DNA from 2 places in the Marinobacter flavimaris genome. Region 1 is predicted to be linked to the other one. Evidence: predicted binding sites of a transcription regulator. Region 1 holds the regulator's gene; the other holds the start of a gene.
What was found. Region 1 encodes LexA, which represses DNA repair genes until DNA is damaged. Its sites were predicted from a motif close to CTGTNTNNNNANACAG; they were not measured.

Region 1 (3,717 bases):
CCAGTTGCTCCAGAACGACCCAGTCGTTCCAAACGGTTGAGAAATGCCAGCCGGGATTGTCGATGTCGCAATCCGGCAACCGGTAATGCAGGGTTGGCCTGCTTTTTATCCTGGGATCCTGAACATGACGTTCCAGCCGTTCCTTGTCCAGGTGGGCAAACAGTGGAAGCAGGTCAAGCGCGCGATTGCGGGTAGGATTGAACTCCAGGTAATCCTCCATGAGCTCCCCGAGGTTTGGATGATAGTTATCCTCCATCAGGAGCTCGGTGTAGCGGCCGTGCCAGGGTTCGATGTACGTAGTGAATTTGCGGCTGACGTCCAGTTGATGCCGGTGCTTGAGCCATTCATACAGGGCCGCGAACGCCTGGAAGTAACGAACCAGGGTCTCCGGGCTGAGGTCGGGCAACTCGGGATTAAGCTGCAGGCCAAACGCAAAATAGATGGCGTCCCGGCTGCCCAGTGCCCCGGCGTTCCTGAGTTTGTCGACGAGCGTTTCAATCACCTCGACGCTGGAAAACTTCAGGGGTGGGCTGATGATCTCGAGGGGTACCACGCGTTCGGCCGCGGCGTCGATCACATCCATCGCCTGACCACCGAGTTCACGAATGGATTCGGGGAGGCGCTCATCCGCCAGATCAAGATCCTTGATCGGATCGGAATCAAGCTCAACCGTGAAGTCGCCAAGAGCTGTCTGCAAGGTTGTCACATAGCGTGACTTGAGCTCAGGTGTGCCCTCCAGCATCTTCGCCGCCAATGTAACCAGCTCATCATAGCCCAGACCAGACAGTTCGATCTCGACGCCAACCCGGCGTTCCTTCCCTTCGTTCGTCTCTAGGATGTCAGGCATCCTGCAGGCACTGACTTGAGTCATGGTGCTCCCTGGTTCGTGAGGAATAGTGGCCTAACCATATCACACCGCTGTTGATCCTCATTATTAAGCGGTTGCAAGAAAATCAGGGAGCCGACTTTACACTGGATAAAACACTGTATATAGTCAGTTTACTGTATAAAAAAACAGGGCCGCCGGAGCCGCTCTTACGAGAGGTTGATGTTTGCCGCGGCCCGATCCCGATATAGCGGAGTAGCTTGATGAAGCTGACAGCAAGGCAGTCCCAGGTACTGGATATTATTCGCCGATACGTCGACGAGACCGGCTATCCGCCAACCCGTGCTGAAATCGCGGCAGAACTGGGCTTCCGTTCGGCCAACGCCGCGGAAGAACATCTCCGGGCATTGGCAAGGAAAGGTGCCATCGAGATGGTGCCGGGAGCCAGCCGCGGCATCCGTCTGCCTGAGGCGGAAGAGGACCTTGGCCTTCCGGTCATTGGTCAGGTTGCTGCCGGCAGTCCGATCCTTGCTCAGGAGCACATCGAGGACCACTGCACATTGCGGCCGGAATTCTTTTCGCCGTCTGCAGATTATCTTCTGCGGGTCCGGGGCATGAGCATGAAAGACATCGGTATTCTCGATGGCGACCTGCTGGCAGTTCACAGTACCCAGGATGTTCACAACGGCCAGGTGGTTGTTGCCCGGGTTGGCGATGAGGTCACGGTAAAGCGTTTCCGCAAGGAAGGCTCGAAAGTCTACCTGATTGCCGAAAACGAAGAATTCGCACCGATCGAAGTGGACCTGACCGAACAGGAGCTGTTCATCGAGGGTCTGGGTGTTGGTGTTATCCGCCGCTCTGACCTGCACTGAGCGGTTCGGATAGCCTCAGATAGTTTGAATAACGGGTGAATTATGGAACAAATGAGCTTTAATCAGAATCTGGCCTACAACCCCAATGCTCTGTCCTGTTCAGTGTCGGCAACCGCCGCCCGCGAGCGACGTTCCGTCATTCGCGCCCGACGCGCTCCGGAAACCACCGAACCCAAAGTCTGTGGCAATGTGACGGAGATCATTCTGCCGGAAGGCCAGGTAGAAAATTTCCAGCTGCTGTTGCCAATGCTGACCCAGCTGAATCAGGAGAAGCGTTGGCTGGCCTGGATCGACCCGCCCCAGGCGCTGGTTAGCAAGTGGCAAAAAATGCACGGGATTGTCGCCGGCGAATTGCTGGTGCTGCGTTCAACACCGGACTATCCTGCCCAGGACCTGGCAGAGCGAGCCCTCAGTGCCGGCACCTGTCACGCGGTGGTCATGTGGACCCGTAAACTGGGGCGAACTGCCTTCGAATCCCTGCAAAGAGCCTCGGCCGAGGGCAATAGCCACGGCGTCGTTCTCAGGCAGCGTTAACCGATCAATGCAGAGTGTAGGAGGGCTGGGCGTCTGAGGCGTCCAGTTCGTCATCTTCCCAGTCGATATCGTGGGCAACATTGCCTACAGCCTCAATGCCAGCTGCAATCATTGCTTTGGCAACCGACATATCCCGATCTTCCATCATTTCCCGGGCTTCTTCCGAAAAAGAGATTTTTACCAGTGGCGCACTGTCATCATCAATGCGGCGCAGGGCGTAATCGCCATTGGTCAATTGCACGATTTCAAAAAACGATGGTGACATTCAATAAACCTTCAAGTTAATACGATTTGAATAACCGGAGCTGGGAGTGGCTTACCACTCGCTGTGCTGCTCTTCCAGATCGTCGGCAAAATGTTTGACGGCGGTCAGCGTTTTCATCAACGCAGCCGACGATCGATCCGGGCCGGAATCGGCCGATACCGCAATGATGTTTTCCTCGCTCACGGTTTTTTTGGTCGCCGGGGGTCTGCTTTGGGCGCGCTCGAGTTGCTCCAGATGGTTCCACCAACTCCCGGATCGCTGTTCCAGCTCCTTCAGGCGGCCAACTTCACTCGGTTCTGGCCCGATAAGAGCGACCAGCTCATCAAGGGTTGAAGGCTCCTCTGATTTTCTCTGGTATAGCCTCGCAACCATGACCAGCAACAGTTTTCGAGACCGCAGAAGCAGCTCGATCGCCCCCTGAATAGCGGCCTCCCGGCGCAGCGCCTGTTCCGCCTCGTTGGGACGTTGTTCCTGAGCCTCGTCTGTGGGCCGGTCGAGTGGCTGAAGCAGCGTGCGGGCGAGAAAGAGCTTTTGAGAAACCAGTGAGTGCCATTGCGAGGCCATGGAATACCTTCAATCCCCCAGCGCGGGTATAACCCCGAAAATTAATTCGTCACTATATCATTTTCGCTATCAAATTTCTTCCATTCTCTGTGCGGTGAGGTTTCACAATAAAACACAAACATTCACTTGAAACGACCGTTTGAATTTGGCAAAAAGGCGCCCGGCTGTGCGAGTTCTGCTCGTGGCGGCTACCCAACAGCATGAATTTCTGGAGGTGTAAGGGATGCGAAGCCAACTGGTTGCAGGTGTCGCACTGGTTTTTCTCGGGTTTTCCGGACAGGCCCTGTCCAAGGTCACGGCCGCCGAGGCCGAGCGGCTGGGTGGTGAACTGACCCCGGTCGGAGCCGAAAAGGCGGGCAACCGCTCAGGCAGCATACCCGAATGGACCGGAGGTTTGGCCACGCCGCCGGACGGCTGGCGTGAGGGGCAAGTGGAAATTAACCCGTTTCCCGAAGACGAGGCTCTTTTCGTTGTTACCTCCAACAACCTGGAGCTATACAGGGACAAGCTTTCAGACGGTCACATTGCCATGCTGGAGAAGTATGGGCCCGACTTCTTCATGCCGGTTTACCAGACCCGACGGACTGCCGCGTTTCCCGAGCACGTCTACGACAAATTTCGTGAGAACGCGCTGACAGCGCAGTTGCTGGACAATG
Region 2 (3,717 bases), 880 kb from region 1:
TCCTGCACCAGCGGCATGCGGGTCTGACCGCCGACCAGGATAACCTCGTCGACTTCGCCTGCCTTCATGCCTGCGTCCTGCAGCGCCACTTTACACGGCTCGAGGCTGCGCTGAACCAGGTCTTCTACCAGAGATTCCAGCTTGGCACGGGTCAGCTTCACGTTCATGTGCTTGGGACCAGACGCGTCTGCGGTGATGTACGGCAGGTTAACGTCGGTCTGCTGGCTGCTGGAAAGCTCGATCTTGGCTTTCTCGCCCGCTTCCTTCAGACGCTGCATCGCCAGGGAATCGCCGCGCAGGTCGATACCGCTGTCTTTCTTGAACTGGTCTGCGAGGTACTCGATGATCTTCAGGTCGAAGTCTTCACCACCGAGGAAGGTGTCACCGTTGGTGGCCAGAACCTCGAACTGGTGCTCACCGTCAACATCGGCAATTTCGATGATGGACAGGTCAAAGGTACCACCGCCCAGGTCATATACCGCCACGGTACGATCGCCGCTCTTCTTGTCCAGGCCATAAGCCAGGGCTGCTGCGGTCGGCTCGTTGATAATCCGCTTCACTTCCAGACCGGCGATCTTGCCTGCATCTTTGGTAGCCTGACGCTGGCTGTCGTTGAAGTAGGCCGGAACAGTGATGACGGCTTCGGTCACTTTTTCGCCCAGGTAGTCTTCTGCAGTCTTCTTCATCTTCTTGAGAACTTCTGCAGACACCTGCGGCGGCGCCATTTTCTCGCCCTTCACTTCAACCCAGGCATCACCGTTGTCTGCCTTGGCAATCTTGTAGGGCACCATCTTGATGTCTTTCTGGACCACATCGTCTTCAAAACGACGACCGATCAGACGCTTGATGGCGTACAGAGTGTTGTTCGGGTTGGTAACCGCCTGGCGCTTGGCTGACTGGCCAACCAGGGTCTCACCATCGTCGGTGTAGGCGATGATGGACGGGGTGGTGCGATCACCCTCGGCGTTCTCGATTACCTTCACCTTGTCGCCATCCATGATGGCTACACAAGAGTTGGTCGTTCCCAGGTCGATACCGATAATCTTGCTCATTGAGTCACTCCAATTCTTCTGAATGCTTTCCAGGAGGCCATTTGCCTCCGCTTTCGCTATTTACTGGCTATATTGGCGCTTTAATCGGCTTTTCAAGCCTGCTCATCAATTTTTGGTGCATCTTCCGCTTTCGCGACCACCACCATGGCCGGCCGCACAACACGACCATTCAGCAGATACCCTTTCTGCACCACGGCTACCACGCTGTTCGGCTCGGCATCCGGCGCAGGCACCATGGACATGGCCTCGTGATGCTGGGGATCGAAGGGTGCGCCCACCGGGTTGATCTGCTCAACGTTGAATTTCTTCAGGCTGGACATGAAAAGACTCAGGGTCATTTCCACGCCTTCGCGAATTGAGGCAACCAGTTCGCCGGACTCATCGTGACCCTCGGTGCTCTCGACCGCCTTCTCAAGGCTGTCAGCTACCGGCAACAGCTCCTTGACGAACTTTTCCAGGGCAAACTTGTGCGCCTTCTCAACGTCGATCTCGGCCCGACGGCGCACGTTCTGCATTTCCGCCTGGGAGCGCAGCATCTGCTCCTGGAATTCCTGAACCTGAGCCTGGAGCGCTTCCACTTCGGAGGTTTCGTTGTCGCCGGCTTCGCCTTCAGCGGCCTGGGCCTCCTCTTTCGCAGCCTCGAGGGCTTCGTTCAGTTCCTCATGCTCGTTGCGGTTCTCGTCAGTGCTCATGGCTACTCCTGCTTCATCTAAAGCGGCCCGCTGTCAGTGGCCGGTTGAACATGGGCTCCGGCCGCCTCGAGCCGGAAAATGTCGTTGCGAACGGATATGGGGCCCGCTCTCCAGGTTTCAACCACCAAAGCCTGCAATCCTGAAGAAAATACCTGCCTCAGGTTTGCAAACCACAAAAACCCTGTATATATTCACAGTCACTGTATACATCCACAGTGTTTTGCCGGTTTCAGGAACAACGCGGAGGTTATCTGCATGCTGACTCAACTTACGGTTTCCAATTACGCCATCGCTGAACGGGTGGAACTCCAGTTCAGCAAGGGCATGACCGCATTGACCGGCGAGACCGGCGCCGGAAAATCCATCGTTCTGGACGCCCTCGGCCTGGCCATGGGTGGCAGAGCCGATGCCGGCGCCGTCCGGCATGGCGCCAAACGCGCCGACATCACAGCGACCTTCGACGTATCCGGCATTCCCGAGGCAACCGAATGGTTGGCAGAACACGAGCTGGATGACGACAACGATTGCATCCTGCGCCGGGTCATCAGCAAGGATGGCCGCTCCCGCGCCTACATCAATGGCCAACCCTGCCCCCTGAACCACCTCAAGGAACTGGGCGGTGTGCTAATGGATATTCACAGCCAGCATCAGCACCAGTCTCTTTTGCGCAAGGAAACCCACCGCAAGCTGGTGGACGAGTTCGCCGGCGTTGAGACCCTGGCCGCTGAAACACGGGAAGCCTGGAAATCCTGGAACCAGATCCGCCAGCGGCTGACCGAACGCCAGCAGAATGCCGATGAAGCAGAGGCCAAACTCCAGCTTTTGCGGTATCAGGTGGAAGAACTGGATCGTCTGGCCCTGGAAGCGGGCGAGCAGGAAAACCTGGAACAGGAACAGGCGCAGCTCAGCCAGGCTGATACGGTTCTGCACAACAGCCATCAGGCCGCCCTGCTTTGCACCGAAGATGAAACCAGCGCAGTGGATCTGGTGCGCCAGGCGTTACAGCAGCTGGAGCAGCTTCCGGTGGATGTTCCCGCACTGGCAGACACGATCCAGATGCTGAACGAAGCCCAGATCCAGATCAGTGAGGCCGGCGACAACCTTCGCCATTTCGTCGAGGACTACGAGGCCGATCCGGCTCGACTGGCGGAAGTGGAAGAACGGCTGAGCGCCATCTACCAGATGGCCCGCAAACACCGGATCACACCGGAAGAATTACCGGAACTGCATCAGCGCCTGAGTGCGGAGCTGGCCGAGCTGGACGGTGGCGAAGGCAGCCTGGAGCAGCTGGCCGCAGAGCTGGACAGCCAGCGCGGACACTTCGATGAACTGGCCGCGGAGCTGTCAGAGGCCCGTGCCAGGGCCGCCGCCGAACTGGATCAGCGGGTCGCAGCGGAGCTCGCCCAGTTAAGCATGCCCAACATGCAGTTCATTACACACCTGAACCGCAGCAACGGTGGGGAGCCGGCACCCCACGGACTGGAAGAGATTGAATTCCTGGTCAGCGCCAACCCGGGGCAACCTGCGCGGCCACTGGCCAAAGTAGCCTCCGGCGGCGAACTGTCGCGGATCAGCCTTGCCATCCAGGTGGTGGTTGCCCAGACATCAACCACACCCACACTGGTCTTCGATGAAGTGGATGTCGGCATTGGCGGCGGCACGGCCGAGGTGGTTGGCCGACTGTTACGGACTCTTGGCGGCAACGGACAGGTGCTCTGCGTCACCCACCTGCCGCAAGTGGCGGCCCAGTGTCATCAGCACCTGTTTGTCAGCAAGTTCACCGAGCAGGATGCCACCTTCTCGAAAATCGAGACGCTGGACGATCAGGGCAGAATCAGTGAAGTGGCGAGAATGCTGGGAGGCGTGGACATGACCGAACATACGATCGCTCATGCCAGGGAAATGTTTTCAAAGGGGCAGGCAACCCATCACTGAGCCGCGAGCAACGATCCACTACCCCTCTCGATCCTGAG

Region 2: recN (DNA repair protein RecN) is a predicted target of LexA. The motif match lies at 1,926-1,941, and genes of this name have one in related genera.

The regions. Positions count from the first base shown of each region.
Region 1 covers NZ_CP171359.1:1,993,411-1,997,127, reverse strand. Annotated here, with positions in the region: gene ACGK9W_RS09270 (amidoligase family protein) at 1-871, opposite strand, end outside; gene lexA (transcriptional repressor LexA) at 1,087-1,698, shown strand; gene ACGK9W_RS09260 (cell division inhibitor SulA) at 1,741-2,232, shown strand; gene ACGK9W_RS09255 (hypothetical protein) at 2,237-2,497, opposite strand; gene ACGK9W_RS09250 (DUF6586 family protein) at 2,549-3,061, opposite strand; gene ACGK9W_RS09245 (DUF1329 domain-containing protein) at 3,285-3,717, shown strand, end outside.
Region 2 covers NZ_CP171359.1:2,871,972-2,875,688, forward strand. Annotated here, with positions in the region: gene dnaK (molecular chaperone DnaK) at 1-1,052, opposite strand, end outside; gene grpE (nucleotide exchange factor GrpE) at 1,145-1,744, opposite strand; gene recN (DNA repair protein RecN) at 2,000-3,679, shown strand.